DNA from 4 places in the Kocuria sp. KH4 genome. Region 3 is predicted to be linked to each of the others. Evidence: riboswitches for the same ligand, from Rfam matches in the RefSeq annotation. Region 3 holds a riboswitch; each other region holds the start of a gene.
What was found. Region 3 has a riboswitch for cyclic di-AMP ahead of ACWCOM_RS03815 (NlpC/P60 family protein). Riboswitches for the same ligand answer to the same signal wherever they lie in the genome.

Region 1 (4,573 bases), on a different contig from region 3:
GCTTGGGAGTGGGAGGAGACGGGGGTGGCCTCTCCGTGGGCGAAACCCGGGGCGGTCGCTCCGCCCAGCAAGGTGGCAGCGAGGGTGAGGCTGGAGGCGGCTGCGGCGATACGGCGGCCGCGGGTGAGGGTGGGAAGCATGATCAGGTCTCTCTTTCGGTGCGAACAGGCCCGGAGGATGAACCCGGTTCAACCACTAGATGGGCGGCCTCGGGCGGACCGTGGTTGGCCACGGTGGGAGGCACGAACCCGTCTGCAGTGCCGGAGACGGGGGGAGAGGAAACCGGTTGGAGCGCTCGGGCCGGGCGTCCGGCCGAGTTTCCTCTTGCACCGGTGGGAGCCGCTCAGCGGCCTCAACCGGTCAATGGTGCACATCAAGTACCGGCCGCCCGCAGCCCGGGTCGGCCCCCGTTCAGCGGGTCATTCGTAGCGTGTGAGGATGTCTTGCATCTGGGCGATCTCCTCCTGCTGGGTCTCCACGATGGTGGCGCACAGATCTTGGATCTCAGGATCGGTGATGTTCGATTCCTCGCAGACCAGAATGGCCCGGGAGTGGTGCGGGATCATCGATTTCAAGAATCCCTCGTTGCCCACACCGACCTCGGCTCGCCCAAGCAGGAGCGTGGCGATGAACAGGGCGATGAAGCAGATGAGCAAGGCGATGTTGAGCTTGGTGTTCTGGAACATCGACCACATGCCCACGACCATGAGCACGGCCATCGCGGTGACCATGATGAACGCCATGTAGAGGTTGCTGGGATTGAAGTAGAAGTGGTCCCAGGTGCGGATCATCGACATCGTCAACACCCACATCAGCCCGAGGTTGACCAGCAGGATGGCCCCGAAGATCCAGTACATCCGATTCGAGGTGCCGTGGTGGCCGGCCTTGTCCTCATGGCTCTGGTGGCGGGCGCCCGCGTTCGTCCTCATAATCCTCGTTGCTCTGGTGACTTTCTCGTGCATTGGGGACACCACCCGGACGGCAGGTGCGTCATGGCGGTGCCCTGCCTTCTACGGGTCTGGGGCGGCCCGTGGTTCCGATCCCAGCCGGCCACGGACCTTCTCACCGCCCCCGCCGCCCGGGTGATGGGTCAGAAGGGGCCGGCTCAGCCCAGGGAGGCGACCAGCTCGGCGCAAGCCGCCTCACAACGCCGGCAGGCCTCAGCACAAATCCGGCAGTGCTCGTGCATGTCCGCGTGCTGCTCGCACTCATCGGCGCAGGCCTTGCAGGCCATCTGGCAAGCGCGGATCGCATCCAAGGTGATGTTCGCGTCGTAGCCGGTGTGACGTGAGAGCACTCGCCCGGTGGCCTCGCACAGGTCCGCGCAGTCGAGGTTGGTGCGGATGCACTTGGTCAGGTCGGCGACCATGTCCTCGGACAGGCAGGCATCAGCACAGGCGGTGCAGGTCTGGGCGCACTCGAAACACGCCTCGATACAGGCGGCCAGCTTCTCCTTGTCCACCCCACCGAGGTCCTTCGGGTAGGTCTCCAGCATCGCGCTCACGTGATGGGTCATGGCTTGCTCCTTCGTCGGTTCAACGGGAGACGAACCGGCCGGAGCCAGCCCGCCATGCCATCGACAGTAGACTGCCTTTTCCATGTGACGCGACCCAAAACCTTGAAGATTTGATGAAGATACCCACCTCCAATAACACCCAACAACACCCCATCGATTGGTCCTTACCCCGGTAAATCCATTCGAATATGGAGATTTCGTGAAGAAATCCCGCCGCGTGTTTCGGAATGGCACCCCCAGTCCTTCCCAACCTGGGAAGAAGCTCAGTGAATTTCTAAGGAAATCTTGGCGCCACCGCTGGGGATGCTGAGGGCCAGACACGACTCTACGCTCTGGGTCAACGGCGCTCGTGTTCATGGAAGGGCGTTCTTCGACGGCATTACGCCTAGTCAAACAGGCTTTAGCGCGTCGAGTGTCTCGTGGTGCGCCCGATGGGGAGACGAATCCACGGCTTCTGGAACGGGCCTTCCGGGGATGGGCAGCCGACCTTCTCAGTGCCGAATGCAGGAAGCATCCCGGCCGTGATCTAAATGTGACACTTTTGTTATGGGTCGGCTATTGTCCACTGCGTGCCACTGATTGATCCGGTCGGCATCCTCGCGCACATCGCCGAATTCTGCCGGTGCCCGGGGTTCCTGAGAAGACATCGCTTGGCAGAAGCGGGGGAACCATTTTCGGTCCCGGTGATCCAGGGCCTAGGGGTTAAGCCGCCCCGGATGTTCGCGTCCGGGGGCGGCCGGGTGTCTCCCACCCGCATCCGACAGCTCACCTCGTAGGCAAAGGGAGGAGTACACCCATGACTATTTTCAAACGCAGCACTGCCCGCCACCGCGCCGAGACCACCTCGAGTGCCGTGCGCACCACCACGATCGCCGCTGCCGCCGGTGCGGCGCTGATCGGCTCCATCGCCCCGGCCCAGGCCTATGCCGAGGTCCCCGCGGACACCGCCACCGCCTACTCGGCTCCCGCCTCCGCGCTGACGACCTACTCCTCGACGGCCCCCCAGGCCGCCGTTGCCCCGCAGGCCGTCGCCACCGCCTCCCTTCAGGCTTCGAGCGCAGCTGACGAGAACGCGTCGACCACGACGGTGTCCACCCAATCGACGGACAGCACCGAGATCACCGGCGTGTCCGGGATCGTAGGCACCGCGATGCAGGGTGCCGGCACCGGTTACGTCTGGGGTGGGACCGCCTTCGGCGCCTGGGACTGCTCCGGGTTCACGAAGTGGGTCTACGCCCAGAACGGCATCGAGCTGCCCCGTACCAGCTTCCAGCAGATCGCCGCGGCCACCCCCACGACCAACCCGCAGCCTGGGGACCTTGTCTCTCAGAACGGCGGAAACCACATCGGCATCTACATCGGCGGCGGCAAGATGATCTCCGCTCTGAACCCCACCCAGGGCACCTTCGTCCACTCCGTCAACGCCATGCCGGTGGACGGTTACTACACCTACCGCTGACCCGGCCCGCCCTCCACAACGACCGTGAGTCGTCGCGGAGGGCCCCGGTCGCTGCATCCGCTGCTCGAGGACGCCTCCGTCTCTGGCGGTGAGCTTCCCTTTTCTTGCGGACACCACCCTGTTCTTCCATGTACCCGCCGTGCGCTCACCGCACCCGGGTGCAGAACTTCCGGGTGCGCGGTTGCTTGTCGGCCAGACAGGTTCCGCGCACCCGGTTTCCCCGCTTGTGGGCACCTTCGAGTGTCGAGCATTTGACCACCGTCGTGTCGGCGCCCCGGGAGCACCCCAGTGGGGTGGCCTGCGCTCAACCGCGTCGATGTCGACGATGGCCCCATCCCATGTGAATCTGGGGGGATCGGTGATCCTTTGATGCCAGGACCCGGCACAGCCCCAGAGCACCCTCCAACGGGCAACACCTGCAGCTTTGATGACCCCAGAGAAATCGGCCCGTCGTTGAAGGCGAGAAGTACAGGGAAGCGCACCGGGAGGCACCAAAAACTGTTGGGGTGCCGTCGAGGGGCATAACCGCGCCAGTCGCCGTTTTCCCGAGCGAAGTGGGTGAATGACTTAGATCCTCCTGGCTCTCCCGCAGACTGGTCTTCAGGACAGGGCCACCACCCACCAGCGCTGATTCGCGGCCGGGAGCCGCTGGGTAGGCCGTGGAGCTGTTGGATGGTCAGGCTTTCGCCCCTTTCCCGGTTTCGGCCGGTGGGGTCACGGCCGGAGGCTCCCGTGCTGACCGATGTGTGGCGGAAGGAACGACATGTGCACGCAGACGGTGGCAGCGACACCGAGAACCTCCGTCCGCGTGGAAGGTTGCCTGGCCCAGCCCGTGAGGCCGGCTCTGATGCCCTATGGCGGTGACCTGCGACGCTGCTGGCCAGGAGGCGTTGCCCTCACTATGCGGGTGGAGGCCAGCACCTGCGCCTTGGTCGATGCTGCGGCGCTGTCCGCCCTGGCGACCGATGTACTGCCGGGGGCGGGTGGAGCGGATCTGGTGGATCTACGGGTGTCCGCACCCGCACACCGTTGGCAGGACCCCAGGGCTCTCCGTCTCGGACAGCCCGCCACGACCTCCTGGTATCACGCTGTCCCTGCTTCCGGTTATCCACCGTGCCCGCAGAGTGAAAGTCTGGGTTTTTCTGGTGCGGGTGGTGATAATCCCGAGGCTCCGCATCCATGACGTCGTCCGCACCACTCCACGCCTTCTACCGCCCCCACGGCCTCACCCACTGATCAAGGAGCCTTCCATGCCCACGCCCCCGACCGGCCGGATCCTGGTGGTTGACGATGAGACCGACCTGGCGCAGCTCGTGGCGGAATATCTGCGCAAGGCCGGATTGGAGGTCGCCGTGCGCCACGACGGCACCGAGGCCGTGACCGCGGTGCGCGACTTCACCCCGGACGTGATGGTGCTGGATCTGGGGCTGCCCGGGATCGATGGCATCGAGGTGTGCCGTCAGGTACGGACCTTCTCGGACTGTTACGTGCTGATGCTCACGGCCCGCGATGACGAGGTGGACAAGATCGTGGGCCTGTCCGTGGGCGCTGACGACTACGTGACCAAGCCGTTCAGCCCGCGTGAGCTCGTGGCCCGG
Region 2 (4,573 bases), on a different contig from region 3:
GATCCGCTCGACGGCGGCGGGGGAGAACGCCCCCAGCCACAGCCCGCCGTCGGAGCCGAGGTTCTTCTGCGGGGAGAAGTAGTAGACGTCCGCCGCGGAGAGGTCCGCGGCCATCCCGCCCGCCGCCGAGGTGGCGTCGACCAGCACCAGCGCCTCGTCGGCGATGCCGGCGGGCCGGACCACGGGGGCGGCCACGCCGGTGGAGGTCTCGTTCTGCGGCCACGCGTAGACGTCCACGCCGTCCTCGGCTCGGGGCTCCGGCCGGGTGCCGGGGGCGGACTCGACCACCGAGGAGGCCTCCAGGAACGGCGCGGCGTCCGTGGCCTGGGCGAACTTGGCGCCGAACTCCCCGAACACCAGGTGCTGGGCCCTGGCCTCGACCAGCCCGAAGACGGCGGCGTCCCAGAAGGCGGTGGCCCCGCCGACGCCGAGCAGGACCTCGTGGCCCTCGGGGAGCGCGAGGAACTGCGCCAGGCCCTCGCGCACGGAGCGCACGAGCCCCCGGACCGGCGCCTGCCGGTGGGAGGTCCCGAGCAGCCCCGCCCCGGCCCGGGCGACGGCGTCGACCTGCTCCGGGCGGACCCGGGAGGGCCCCGCGCCGAACCGGCCGTCGGCGGGGAGCAGGTGCTGGGGGATGGTGACGTGTGCGGACAACGGGTGCTCCCTCGTGACGGACGTGCGGCAGGCGGCGGGCGGGGCGGCGGAGCCGGGGCGTGCGCGGCCGGGCCCCGGCCCATTCTGCCCCACCCGGGGCCGGTCCCCGCCGCCGGGGCGCGGCCCCCTCCGCGGCGGGGGCGCGCGGACTAAGCTCGTGCGGGAGGACAGGACCGGGCGGGATCCCCGGGGACGGACGGCCGGACGAAGGATGACTGAGGCATGAGCGATCTGATCGACACCACGGAGATGTACCTGCGGACCGTGCTCGAGCTCGAGGAGGAGGGCATCACGCCCATGCGGGCGCGCATCGTCGAGCGCCTCGACCACTCCGGGCCGACCGTCTCGCAGACGGTGTCCCGGATGGAGCGCGACGGACTGCTGACGGTGGGACCCGACCGCTCCCTGGTGCTCACCGAGCTGGGCCGCGAACGGGCGGTGCAGGTGATGCGCAAGCACCGTCTGGCGGAGCGGCTGCTGGCCGACGTCATCGGGCTGGACCTGGCGCAGGTCCACGACGAGGCGTGCCGCTGGGAGCACGTGATGAGCGAGCAGGTCGAGCGGCGGCTGGTGGACCTGCTGCACAGCCCCCGCTACTCCCCGTACGGCACACCGATCCCCGGCCTGGCCGCACTGGGCGTCGGGGACAGCCCGTCGGCGGCGGGGCACCCCTCCCTGCTCGACGCCGCCCGGGCCGATCCGGAGGGGACCCACACCGTGGCGCTGCTGCCGGAGGTCGTGCAGGCCGATTCCGCGCTGCTGGGCGTGCTGAGCGACGTGGGCGTGCTGACCGGGGCCGTGGTCCGGGCGCGCGTGGAGGGCCAGCGGGTGCGCATCGAGGTCGCCCGCACCGGCCGGTCCGCGGAGATCGACCTGCGCACGGCCGGGGCCATCCGAGTCCTCGCCGCCTGAGCGACCCCGCCGCCCTTGTGGGGACGTTCACAAGGCACTTTCGGCCAGTTCGGCCGGGCCGGGCCCCGTCCACGGTGAACGCCCTGGTCAGCGGGCGACCCCGAGGTCTCCGGACCCTCGCTCCACCGTTCGCCGGCCGGTCGCACTGATAGCCGGAAGCGACACAATCCGCGGATTTCGGGGCGTCTCGCGATGCAATTCCGTGACCCTCCGTGATCAAAACGTGACACTTCCGTAACCGGTCATGTATTGTTCAACGCGTGCCGATCACTGGTCGGATCGGCACCCTCGTGCACATCGCCGAATTCTGCCGGTGCCCGGGGCCCATGCACAGAAACTGCTTGGCAGAAGCGGGGGAACCATTTCCGGTCCCGGTGATCCGGGGCCTTGGGGTTAAGTCGTTCAGAGCGCACGCGCTCTGCGGCCGGGTGACTCCCACCCGAATCCGACAGCTCACCTCGTAGGCAAAGGGAGGAACACACCCATGGCTATTTTCAAGCAGAGCACTGCCCGCCACCGCGCCGAGACCGCCTCGCACGCCGTGCGCAACACCACGATCGCCGCCGCCGCCGGTGCCGCGATCGTCGGCTCCATCGCCCCGGCCCAGGCCTACGCCGAGATCCCCGCGTCCTCCGGCGCCGCCTACTCGGCCCCCGCCTCGGCCGCCGCCTCGCTGGCCTCCTACACCTACCAGGCGCCCGTCGCCGCGCAGCCCGCGGCCCCGGCCTACCAGGCCCCGGCCCCCGCCCCGCAGCCGGCGGTCTCCACCGCGAGCGTGACCCCGCAGTCCAACGCCACGACCGAGATCCCCGCGGCCGCCGGCGGCATCGTGGGCACCGCCCACCAGGGCATCGGCTCCGCCTACGTCTACGGCGGCACCTCCTTCGGCGCCTGGGACTGCTCCGGCTTCACCCAGTGGGTCTTCGCCCAGAACGGCATCGACCTGCCCCGCACCACCTGGGCCCAGTTCGCCGCCGGCACCCCCGTGACCACCCCCCAGCCCGGCGACCTCGTCTCCCAGAACGGCGGCGGCCACGTGGGCATCTACATCGGCGGCGGCAAGATGATCTCGGCGCTGAACCCGGCGCAGGGCACGCAGATCCACTCCGTCAACGCCATGCAGCTCGACGGCTACTACCGGATCGGCTGATCCGGCCCGTCCCCCGCGGCGACCCCAGGGTCGCCGCGGGGGACACCCGGTCCGTCCCGGACCACCGCGACCCGCGCTCCCGGGTCCGCCGCACCCCCTCCGCCTCCCCGGGCCCGGTGCGCACCGCCCCCTGGGCACCCCATCCTCTGTCTTCCCGCCGTGCGCGGCCCTCCGGATCCGGACGGCGCCGCGCTGCCGGAGATCGGATCACCCCGCGTGCCCTCGCGCGGGGTGATCCGTGCTGTCACCGCAGTCTCCCGGCAGGTCCGCCCGGCCCTCCAGAAAGCCTGCTGAATCCCCCATGACTCGTGACCTGACCTCCACCACCGGCGTCCGCTCCCTCCTCTCCGGCCGGGCCCGCACCGTGGCCGCCGTCGCCGCCTTCTCCGGCCTGGCCCTGGCCACCACCGTCTCCGCGCAGGAGGCCCCGGCCCAGGAGGCCGCCGCCGACGCCCCGCTGTCCGCCGTGGCCGCCGCGACCCCCTCCGCCGCCCCGACCGTCTCCCTCGAGCCGGCCGCCCACGTGGTGAAGGCCCACCAGCCGTCCGAGCACCGGGCGGAGCGGAAGGCGGCGCCGAGGACGGCGGAGCCGCAGGTCCGTCCGGCCGACCAGCAGCAGGCGGCCGCGCCGGCCGCCCAGCCGGTCGTCGCCCCGGCCCCGCAGCCGGCCGCCCCCGCCGTCCAGGCGGCCCCCGCCGCGGCCCCCGTGGCCCAGCCGGCGCCGAAGCCGGTGGCCGCCCCCAAGCCGGTGGTCGCCCCGAAGCCTGCTCCGGCACCGCAGCCCGTCGTGCAGGCGGCCCCGAAGCCCGCGGCCGCTCCGAAGCCCGTCGTGCAGGCGGCCCCGGCGGCCGAGCGCACCGTCACCCCGCAGAGCTCCGCCTCCGGCAAGGGCGCCACCATCTCCTCGGCCGCCCTGGGCCAGCTCGGCGTCGGCCAGGACTGCACGGCCCTGGTCAGCAACGCCCTGCGCGCCGCCGGGATCAACCACCACGGCTGGCCCGCCTCCTACCTGAGCCTCGGCACGCAGGTCTCCGCCGGCCAGGCCAAGCCCGGCGACCTCGTCTACTACGCGGACGGCGGCATGGGCATGGCCCACATCGGCATCTACATCGGCGGCGGCAAGGCCGTGCACGGCGGCTGGAACGGCGGCACCACGGTCATCGACAGCGTCAACGTGGGCTCCGGCCCGGTCTACGTCCGCGTGCGCTGAGCGCACGCGAGAGCATCGCTGCGGGTGCGCGGGACCTGGTCGGCCAGACAGGTCCCGCGCACCCGTCGTTCGTCCGGGCGCCCGCCCGCCCTCCGGTCCCGGAGCACGCCACCGGCCGGGGCGCCTGCACGCCCCGGCCGGAGCTTCCGGCGCCGATAGACTGGGCCCATGGCCACCGACTTCAGCCGCAACGCCCGCACGAGCCTGGACCGTGAGTACGCCTACATGGCCTACGGCATGATCGGCGGCGCCGTGCCCGGGATCGTGGCCGGCTTCGTGGTGGCCGCCTTCGTCGGCCACGCCGCCATGTGGCTGTCCGTCCTCGGCGGCGCCGGGATCGTGCTGGGCCTGCTCACCGGGATCCTGCTCCACCGGCGGCACCGTGCCGCGGCGGAGTCGGACGAGGCGAAGGGGAGCCCCGCAGCGCGGGAATGACGTGCTCCCGCAGCAGCGGCGCCAGATCGGCCGGCAGGCCGGCGAGCGGGACGTCGTCCAGCCGCAGCCAGCGCAGCTCCTCGATCTCCGCCCGGGCCTCCGGGCGCCCGGTGAGCGGCGCGGTGAACACCGTGGCGTGCACCCACGTGGCGGCCTCGTTCGCGGCGGGGGCCCGGAACTGCCCCAGCAGGCGCAGCTGACCGGGGCGCAGC
Region 3 (4,573 bases):
ATCATGCACGAGCTGGCGCACGTCATCGGCCTGGACCATGTCGATGATCCCGGACAGCTGATGTACGGGGACAACGTGGGCCTGACCGACTTCGCGCCCGGTGACCGCGCCGGCCTCGCCAAGCTCGGCGCCGGGGCGTGCGTGCCGAGACTGTGAGGCTTCGACCCGAAGCATGACGTCATGCCGGGGCTCCTAGGGGCCAGTCACACATCGCCGCCGCCCTGGTCGAGGGCGCTGCCGAGTCCTAGCGTGGAGGCCACCAGGCGCCACAGCAGCCCAGCAGCGGCCACCGGAAAGCGGGGAAGGCATGAGCGCGCACACGGACGACCAGGGCAACCGCAGCGTCACCGCCCCAGACGGACGCTGCCTGGAGTTCCGGCTCACCGGTCCGCCCGGCGGCCTGCCGGTGGTCTTCCACCACGGCGCGCCCGGCGCGGCGGTTCCGTTCGGGCCGCTCGAACGCGCGGCCGCGAAGCGCGGGCTGCAGGTGCTCACCGTCTCGCGTCCCGGGTACGGCGCCTCGGACCCGCTCCCGGAGGAGACGGCCCCCGGTACGGTGGCCGGCGCCGTGGCCGACATCCGGTGCGTCCTGGACAAGCTGGGCGCCGAGGAGTTCCTCGCCGTGGGCTGGTCCAGCGGCGGCCCCCGCGCCCTGGCCTGCGGAGCACTGCTGCCCGGCCGCTGCCGCGCGGTCGCCTCCCTGGCCGGCTACGCCCCGCCGCGCGCCGAGGGACTGGACCCGGTCGCCGGGATGGACGAGGACAGCGCGGCCGAGTTCACCGCCGTCCGACAGGGTCGCCGGGCACTCGAGGCCTACCTCGAGGAGCAGGTGCAGGCCATGGCCGCGGCGGCCTCGACCCCTGGGGGCGACGTCGTCGAGCTGCTGCGCGCCATGCTCCCGCCGGTGGACCGGGCGGTGATGACCGGGGACTTCGCCGACTACGTACTGGGCGCGGCCGAGCACTCCCTGCGCCAGGGCATCGTGGGTTGGCGCGACGACGACCTGGCGGTGGACTGTCCGTGGGGCTACGTCGTGGAGGAGATCGCCGTGCCGGTACGGATCTGGCACGGCCGGGAGGACGGCACCGTCCCCGTCGCCCACGGGGAGTGGCTCACCGCGCACGTGCCGGGCGCCCGGGCGCACCTGCTGGAGCGCGAGGGGCACCTCTCCCTTGTGGCCCGCCTCGACCGGGTCCTGGACGACCTGCTCGACGCCGCCGTGGTCGACGAGGACGGGATGTAGGGCCGGCACGCCGAAAGCGTCCGCGAAGAAAACCGACCCACACCGGGCGGCCATGACAAAAGCAATAATTTCTTTTAGCGAATTCCCGTGTGAACCCTGGGACCCACTAAGAGGTCGCCCTTTCCGCCCCCACCAAGGAGCCGCTCACGCCGGCTGCCTAATGCTCCGCGAAGCATTCCCCGCGGTTTCTCGCGCCATAACGCGCGTGTCACCCCCGGACGCCCCGCCCCAGGGCAGGGGCGGACTTGCCGGCGGACGCATGTGAAACAGAGCCCCTGGTCAAGCCCACTTTTGTCGTGAGATGCGTCTCCCAGAGGATCCCCGTCGGCACCCCTCACCAAGCAGCCCTGCGCGAGCGCGGAGACCCACGGCCGAATCGCAACAGATTCCGAGACGCGCCCGTGATCTAAACGAGACTTTCTCGTTACTTTTCGATTAGTGTTCTCTCCGTGCCGATTCCCCCACTGATCGGCACCCCCGTGCACATCGCCGAATTCTGCCGGTGCCCGGGGCCCCCCTGAACACATCACTCGGCAGAAGCGGGGGAACCAGAATCGGTCCCTCCCCCCGGGACCTAGGGGTTAAGTCGCCAGGGCCTCCACCCTGCGACCGGGTGTCTCCCACCCGCATCCGACAGCTCACCTCGCAGGCAAGAGGGAGGACATCACTCATGCCCATCTTCCACTCCCGCACGCCCCGCCACCGCGCCCAGCGCTCGTTCCCCCTGGGGCGCACGGCGACCCTGGCGGTCGCCGCCGGCACCATGGCGCTCGGCAGCGTGGCCCCGGCCCAGGCCGCCCCGGCCGCAGCCTCCCAGCAGCTCCTCAGCATCCAGTCCCAGTCCGGCAAGGCCGCGACCATCGCCGCCGCCGCCAGAAGCCAGCTCGGCGTGGCGCAGGACTGCACCTCACTGGTCACCAAGTCCCTGCGCGCGGCCGGGATCAACCACCACGGGTGGCCGGTCTCCTACCTGAACCTCGGCACCCGGGTCTCGGCCGCCCAGGCCCAGCCCGGTGACCTGGTCTACTACGCCAACGGCGGCATGGGCTTCGCCCACATCGCCGTGTACATCGGCGGCGGCAAGGCCGTCCACGGCGGCTGGAACGGCAACCAGACGGTCATCCAGACCGTCAACGTCGGCTCGGGTCCCGTCTACATCCGCGTGCGCTGACCCCACGCACGTGAGCGGGAACCGCACTTCCACACACCACGGGCACAACCTCTGGATGCGGGGCACCCCCGGCTGGATCGACGGGGACATCCATCCGGGAACCACTCTTCCCAGACTGATATATGAGTCGTATGCTCAGTGCGGATCCTGCAGTGGACCGATCGCCGACTCGATGAGGAGTGGAACAGCATGCGGCAACTCGCGCACCGGCTCGAACGGCTGGGCACCGAAACCGCCTTCAGCGTCGCCCAGGCCGCGGCCTCGTGGAAGGCCCAGGGGAACCGGGTGTACCCCTTCCACCTCGGCGACATCAACATCCCCACGGCCCCGCACATCGTCGAGGCCATGAACCGGGCCATCGCCGACGGCTACACGGGCTACTGCCCCGGCCCCGGCATCCCGCAGCTGCGCGAGGCCCTCGCCGAGGACATCGGCTCCCGCCGCGGCATCGGTCTCACCCCCGAGAACATCGTCGTGATGCCCGGCGGCAAGCCCGTCATCACGAAGTTCCTGCAGGCGGTCATGAACCCCGGCCAGGAGGTGCTCTACCCGAACCCCGGCTTCCCGATCTACGAGTCGCAGATCGAGTACCTCGGCGGCACGGCCGTGCCCTACCGCTACCTGCCCACGCCGGAGGGCTTCGCGATCGACCTCGACCAGGTGCGCGCCTCGATCACCCCGAACACGGTCGCCATCATCTACAACGACCTGCAGAACCCCATCTCGGCCGAGTCGACGGCGGCCGAGCGCGAGGCCGTGGCCCAGCTCGCCCAGGAGCACAACCTCTGGGTGCTCTCCGACGAGGCCTACTTCGAGACGCGCTACGAGGGGGTCTCGAACTCGATCGCGTCGCTGCCCGGCATGGCCGAGCGCACCGTCATCCTCTACACGTTCAGCAAGAAGTTCGCCATGACGGGCTCACGCCTCGGCTGCGCCGTCGCGCCGCCCGAGATCGCCACGGTGCTCAGCACCCTCAACACCAACGACGAGTCGTGCACCACGCACTACGTGCAGTGGGCCGGCATCGAGGCACTGCGCGGCCCCCAGGAGCCCGTGCAGGAGATGCTCGACGTCCTGCGCGAGCGCCGGGACGCCGCCTGCGAGATCGTGAACGCCATCCCCGGCATGCACGTGGCCGTCCCGCACTCGACGTTCTACCTCTTCCCCGACGTCACCGCCGCCATGGAGCGCATGGGCTGCAGGGAGGTCGGCGACTTCGCCACGGCGGCCCTGCAGCAGACCGGCGTGTCCTTCTGCACGCGGGAGCACTTCGGCCGGCGCCAGCCCGGCGAGGACCGGCAGTACATCCGGCTCGCCTACTCGGGCATCGGCGTCGACGACATCCGCGTCGGCCTCGGCCGCCTGCGCGAGTGGATCGAGGCGGCATGAGCCGGGTCGTCGTCACGGGACGGGTCCCCGACGCCGCGATCGAGAAGCTCCGCGCCGAGCACGAGGTCGACGCCTGGCCGGGTCCGGAGTCCATCGACCGGGAGGAGCTCCTGCGGCGCGTGGCCGGCGCCGACGCCGTGGTGAGCCTGCTCACCGAGCGCGTCGACGCCGAGCTGCTCGACGCCGCCGGCCCGCAGCTGCAGGTGGTGGCGAACGTCGCCGTCGGCTACGACAACATCGACGTGCCGGCCTGCGCCGAGCGCGGCGTCGTGGCCACCAACACCCCCGGGGTGCTCACGGACGCCACCGCCGACATCGCGCTCGGCCTCATCCTCATGGCGACCCGCCGCCTCGGCGAGGGGGAACGGCTCATCCGTTCCGGGCAGTCCTGGAAGTGGGGGATGTTCTTCCTGCTCGGCAGCAGCCTGCAGGGCAAGACCCTCGGCGTCGTCGGCATGGGCGGCATCGGCCAGGCGACCGCGCGCCGGGCCAAGGCCTTCGGCATGGAGATCGTCTACCAGTCGCGCAGCGAGATCGACCCCGCGATCGCCGCCGAGCTGGGCGCCCGGCGGGTCGAGCTCGACGAGCTGCTGGCCGTCTCCGACGTCGTGTCGCTGCACTGTCCCTACGGGCCCGCCACGCGCCACCTGATCGGCGCCGAGCAGCTGACGGCGATGAAGGACTCGGCGTACCTCGTCAACACCGCGCGCGGACCGATCGTGGACGAGGCGGCGCTCGCGTCGGCGCTGCGCGAGGGCCGGATCGCGGGC
Region 4 (4,573 bases), on a different contig from region 3:
CCAGGAGGGTCAGTCCCAGCAAGGTGGTGAGCATCGCGGTGAAGACGGGGTTGCGGATCACCGCGAAAACTCCGGTGGTCACCAGCTCGGTGCGTTCGGCGGCGTCCACCCCGATCCGCCAGGAAGCGCCCATGCCAGCCTGGGAGACCAGCACACCGACGAACCCCACGACGGTGATGACCAGCCCAGCCCACGCGATGACCTCCGGCAACCGGGGTGCGGTCACGGAGCCGGTGAGCGCCAGCGAGGGGCCGGCCGCACCGAGGACCAAGGCCACGGCGAACAGAACCCCGCCCCACCACTCCGCCGTCCCCGGTGCCCCGCTGATGCCCTGGAAACCAGTGGAGCCGGTGCGGGCCCGGTGGATCCAGGACCGCACCCCGAACGCGGCCACCAGACCGGTCAGGTACAGGCCCAGCGCGAGGGCCGGGGCCAAGTCAGTCATCATCGTCGTCCTCCTCGATTGGACGGGCCCGTCCAGGCCTTCCAGCTTTCAGGAGCGGTGCCGGCCAGGGCGGCACTGGCGAACTCAACAACGGCCTGGGGCCCAACCGTGCCGGTGAGCCGGTAACGCCCCGTGGAGCCATGACACTGACAGTACATAGGTTCGTGTACCTTTGGGGCATGAGCACGGTGACCCTCACACATGCCTCGGCCCTGTCCCGGCTGGGTAATGCCCTCTCGGATGCGACGCGCACCCAGGTCCTGCTGGCCCTGCGCGAAGGACCGGCCCGGCCCTCGGAGCTGGCTCAATCCCTTGGTGTCTCCAAGCAGGTGATGTCCAATCAGCTGGCCTGCCTGCGTGGCTGCGGGCTGGTGGCCTCTACCCCGGAAGGGCGTAGCACCTGGTACTCCCTGGCCGATCCCCGCCTGGGCGAGGCCCTGGGGGACCTGCTGGAGCTGGTGGTCACCGTGGACCCGACCTGCTGCTCCCCGGAAGGATGCACCTGCGCATGACCTCTCTGACCCTGGGTCCTAAGCCCGTCACCGATGCCCGCCGAGCGGTGCTGCACCGGCGGGTGCGCTGGATCGTGGCCGGCACCATCACCTACAACGTGCTCGAGGCGATCATCGCGATCACCGCCGGGCGCATTGCGTCCTCCTCGGCACTGATCGGGTTCGGCCTGGACTCCATCGTCGAGGTCCTCTCGGCGGCCGCGGTGGCCTGGCAGTTCGCCGCCCCCGACCCGCACCGCCGGGAGAAGATGGCCATGCGGGTGATCGCCCTCTCCTTCTTCGGGCTGGCCACCTTCGTCACCATCGACGCGATCCGCACCCTGGCCGGGGCCGCCGAACCCGAGCACTCCCCGGTGGGGATCGTGCTGGCGGCCGTGAGCCTGGTGATCATGCCGTTCCTGTCCTGGTTCGAACGCCGCACCGGCCGGGAACTGGGCTCGGCTTCGGCGGTGGCCGACTCGAAGCAGACCTTGCTGTGCACCTACCTCTCGGCCGTGCTCCTGGTGGGCCTGGTGCTCAACAGCACCCTGGGCTGGTCCTGGGCCGATCCGCTGGCTGCCCTGGTGATCGCCGCCGTGGCCGTGAAGGAAGGGCTGGAAGCTTGGCGCGGGGATGCCTGCTGCGCCCCGATCTCGGTCCTCACTGCCGAAGACAGCACACGTGACAGCGACGGCTGTGGCGGATGCGGGGCCACATGCACCTGCTGCGCCCACTGAAATTCAGCCCGCACGCACCGGCACCGCGTGACAGGCGCCGGTGCGTGCGGCTTCTCAGATGCCCGGGTAGGCGGGAATCGGGGCGGACAGCGCGCAATCCTCCGATGAGCAGAAGCGGGCCCTACGCACCGGTAGTCCGATTGGGGCTTCGGTGGGCATTTCTCCGGCCACCATGCTGATCATCGCCCCACCGGTCACCACCAGGGCCGACAGAGCCAGGGCGTCCGCGGCCTGGTGCAGGGTGAAGTAACCCAGGGTGGGCCCGAGCAGGATCAGGACGGCGAAGCCTAGAGCCAGCAGACCTGGCGGCGCCGGGCGATGTGTGCCCGGCGAACCCGTGGCGATGCTAGGAGCACCACTGAGTACGCGCATCCTCAGGCCCTCCCATAATTTCCAGGAAATTCACAGAAGAAATTCGATAAAACTCTAGGGATTTATCAAATCTTGATCTTTTTCTTCATGATCTCTATACATTCTCGAATCCGACTGTGATTGTTTCGTGATCATCTTGTACTCTTCGGTGCGTGCCGACCGCTGATCCTGTCGGCGCCCTCGTGCACATCGCCGAATTCTGCCGGTGCCCGGGGCCCATGCACAGAAACTGCTTGGCAGAAGCGGGGGAACCATTTCCGGTCCCGGTGATCCGGGGCCTTGGGGTTAAGTCGTTCGGAGCGCGTGCGCTCCGCGGCCGGGTGTCTCCCACCCGAATCCGACAGCTCACCTCGTAGGCAAAGGGAGGAACACACCCATGGCTATTTTCAAGCGCAGCACTGCCCGCCACCGCGCCGAGACCGCCTCGAACGCCGTGCGCAACACCACGATCGCCGCCGCGGCCGGTGCTGCGATCGTCGGCTCCATCGCCCCGGCCCAGGCCTACGCCGAGATCCCCGCCGCCAGTGGAACTTCCTATGCGGCTCCGGCCTCCGCGATGGCCGACCTGGCCTCCTACACCTATCAGGCCCCCGCTGCGCAGGCCCCGACCGTTCAGGCTGCCTCTTCCGTGAGCCCGCAGTCCACCACCACGACCGCGATTACCCCGGCCGCCGGCGGGATCGTCGGCACCGCCCAGCAGGGCGTGGGGGGCGGCTACGTCTGGGGTGGAACCTCGTTCGGCGCGTGGGATTGCTCCGGCTTCACCCAGTGGGTCTACGCCCAGAACGGCATCGACCTGCCCCGCACGAGCTTCCAGCAGATCGCCGCCGCCACGCCGACCACCACTCCGCAGCCTGGTGACCTGGTGTCCCAGAACGGCGGCAACCACATCGGCATCTACATCGGCGGCGGCAAGATGATCTCGGCGCTGAACCCCACCCAGGGGACCTTCGTTCACTCCGTCAACGCCATGGCCCTCGACGGGTACTACACCTACCGCTGAGTCTCGCCACAACGCCGGTGGCCACGCCTTCTGAAGCCATTCCCCCAGTGCGGGGTGCCTCGAAAGCACCAACACCTGAAAGCCTTTCAAGGTACCCCGCGCCAGTGGTCGGAGCCACGAACAGCAGCGTCACGGTCCTGCCGCGGCGTGAGTCGGTGGCCAACGGATGGGGCAGGAGGCGACCTTGCCGGCCGACCCATAGGGCACCCGCGGCCACGCCTGCACTCCCGCCGAACTGGATTGGCCCCCTCCTGCCACGCAGGGGCGACGCTGCGGCAGGACGACCCGCCGGGGGCGCGGTGCGGGATCGGGGAACGGGGATGCCGCAGTGGCGGACGGCATCCCCGTCCGCCCATACCGTAGGAACGCAAGCTGGACGTTGCCCGGGCCTCGTTCGACCCTCATCCCGTTTGATACAGATTCTGCTGTACGGTTATGGCATGAGGATCTTGTCCCCGGTCGAGGTGATGTCCCGGTTCGGCAAAGCACTGGCCGATCCCACTCGGGCCGCGGTGCTCTTGCAGCTGCAGCAGGGCCCGGCGGTGCCCTCGGAGCTGGCGGCTCGGATCGGGGTGAGTCGCCAGATCCTGTCCAATCATCTGGCCTGCTTGCGTGACTGCGGGTTGGTCGTGGGCGTGCCGATCGGGCGCAATGTGCGCTATGAGCTCTCGGACCCGAAGCTGGCTCATGCCCTGGAGGACCTGCTGGGCACCATCCTCACCGTCGAGGCGGTGTGCCGGTGCGGCACCCCTGAGTGCACCGCCGAGGACCTTGCTGATGACGCCACCGTCCAGGAGGTCCCGGCATGAGCGGGGAACACCACCACGCCCATGCCGCCACCGGGCGGCGGGGCAAGCTGGCGGTGGTCTTCCTCATCACCGCCACAATCATGGTCGCCGAGATCATCGGTGCTGTGATCTCGGGCAGTCTGGCGCTGCTGGCCGATGCCGGGCACATGTTCACCGACTCGGCCGGATTGCTGATCGCTTTCATCGCCGCGACCCTGGCGCTGAAGCCGGCCACGGACAAGCGCACCTGGGGCTACAAGCGCGCCGAAATCGTGGCCGCAGCCGCACAAGCATCCGTACTGCTGGCCGTGGGCGGGTTCGTGGCCGTCGAAGGGGTGCGCCGGCTGCTGGAGCCCCCGGAAGTCGAGTCCTCGGCCATGCTCTGGTTCGGGGTGATCGGGTTGGTCGGCAACATCATCGGGTTGGTCATCCTGGCCTCGGGGCGGGGAGAGAACCTGAACATGAAGGCCGCCTTCCTGGAGGTCGCCAATGACGCGCTGGGCTCGGTGGCGGTGATCGTCTCCGCGATCGTCATCGCCACCACCGGGTGGACCCAGGCGGATGCGCTCGTGTCCCTGCTCATTGCCGCCCTGATCGTGCCCCGGGCGCTGATCTTGTTGCGCGACACCGTCGAAGTGCTGATGGAGACCACCCCAAAGGGACTGGACTTGGAGGAGGTGCGCACCCGCCTGGAGGCCCTGCCGCACGTGGTCGGTGTGCACGACCTGCACGCCTCA

Region 1: another riboswitch for cyclic di-AMP. It lies ahead of ACWCOM_RS12030 (C40 family peptidase); the one in region 3 lies ahead of ACWCOM_RS03815 (NlpC/P60 family protein).
Region 2: another riboswitch for cyclic di-AMP. It lies ahead of ACWCOM_RS09350 (C40 family peptidase); the one in region 3 lies ahead of ACWCOM_RS03815 (NlpC/P60 family protein).
Region 4: another riboswitch for cyclic di-AMP. It lies ahead of ACWCOM_RS11925 (C40 family peptidase); the one in region 3 lies ahead of ACWCOM_RS03815 (NlpC/P60 family protein).

What each region holds. Positions count from the first base shown of each region.
Region 1 covers NZ_JBSJYX010000015.1:75,923-80,495, reverse strand. The annotation lists gene ACWCOM_RS12045 (DUF305 domain-containing protein) at 1-140, opposite strand, end outside; gene ACWCOM_RS12040 (DUF305 domain-containing protein) at 420-929, opposite strand; gene ACWCOM_RS12035 (four-helix bundle copper-binding protein) at 1,106-1,516, opposite strand; cyclic di-AMP (ydaO/yuaA leader) riboswitch at 2,114-2,307, shown strand; gene ACWCOM_RS12030 (C40 family peptidase) at 2,313-2,975, shown strand; gene ACWCOM_RS12025 (response regulator) at 4,226-4,573, shown strand, end outside.
Region 2 covers NZ_JBSJYX010000010.1:51,983-56,555, forward strand. The annotation lists gene serC (phosphoserine transaminase) at 1-654, opposite strand, end outside; gene ACWCOM_RS09345 (metal-dependent transcriptional regulator) at 877-1,566, shown strand; cyclic di-AMP (ydaO/yuaA leader) riboswitch at 1,855-2,045, shown strand; gene ACWCOM_RS09350 (C40 family peptidase) at 2,051-2,716, shown strand; gene ACWCOM_RS09355 (C40 family peptidase) at 3,018-3,926, shown strand; gene ACWCOM_RS09360 (hypothetical protein) at 4,095-4,361, shown strand; gene ACWCOM_RS09365 (NUDIX hydrolase) at 4,279-4,573, opposite strand, start outside.
Region 3 covers NZ_JBSJYX010000003.1:86,478-91,050, reverse strand. The annotation lists gene ACWCOM_RS03825 (peptidase) at 1-156, shown strand, start outside; gene ACWCOM_RS03820 (alpha/beta fold hydrolase) at 308-1,243, shown strand; cyclic di-AMP (ydaO/yuaA leader) riboswitch at 1,721-1,908, shown strand; gene ACWCOM_RS03815 (NlpC/P60 family protein) at 1,914-2,414, shown strand; gene ACWCOM_RS03810 (pyridoxal phosphate-dependent aminotransferase) at 2,604-3,803, shown strand; gene ACWCOM_RS03805 (2-hydroxyacid dehydrogenase) at 3,800-4,573, shown strand, end outside.
Region 4 covers NZ_JBSJYX010000015.1:53,657-58,229, forward strand. The annotation lists gene ACWCOM_RS11905 (methyltransferase family protein) at 1-448, opposite strand, end outside; gene ACWCOM_RS11910 (ArsR/SmtB family transcription factor) at 625-957, shown strand; gene ACWCOM_RS11915 (cation transporter) at 954-1,673, shown strand; gene ACWCOM_RS11920 (hypothetical protein) at 1,728-2,045, opposite strand; cyclic di-AMP (ydaO/yuaA leader) riboswitch at 2,226-2,416, shown strand; gene ACWCOM_RS11925 (C40 family peptidase) at 2,422-3,048, shown strand; gene ACWCOM_RS11930 (ArsR/SmtB family transcription factor) at 3,489-3,857, shown strand; gene ACWCOM_RS11935 (cation diffusion facilitator family transporter) at 3,854-4,573, shown strand, end outside.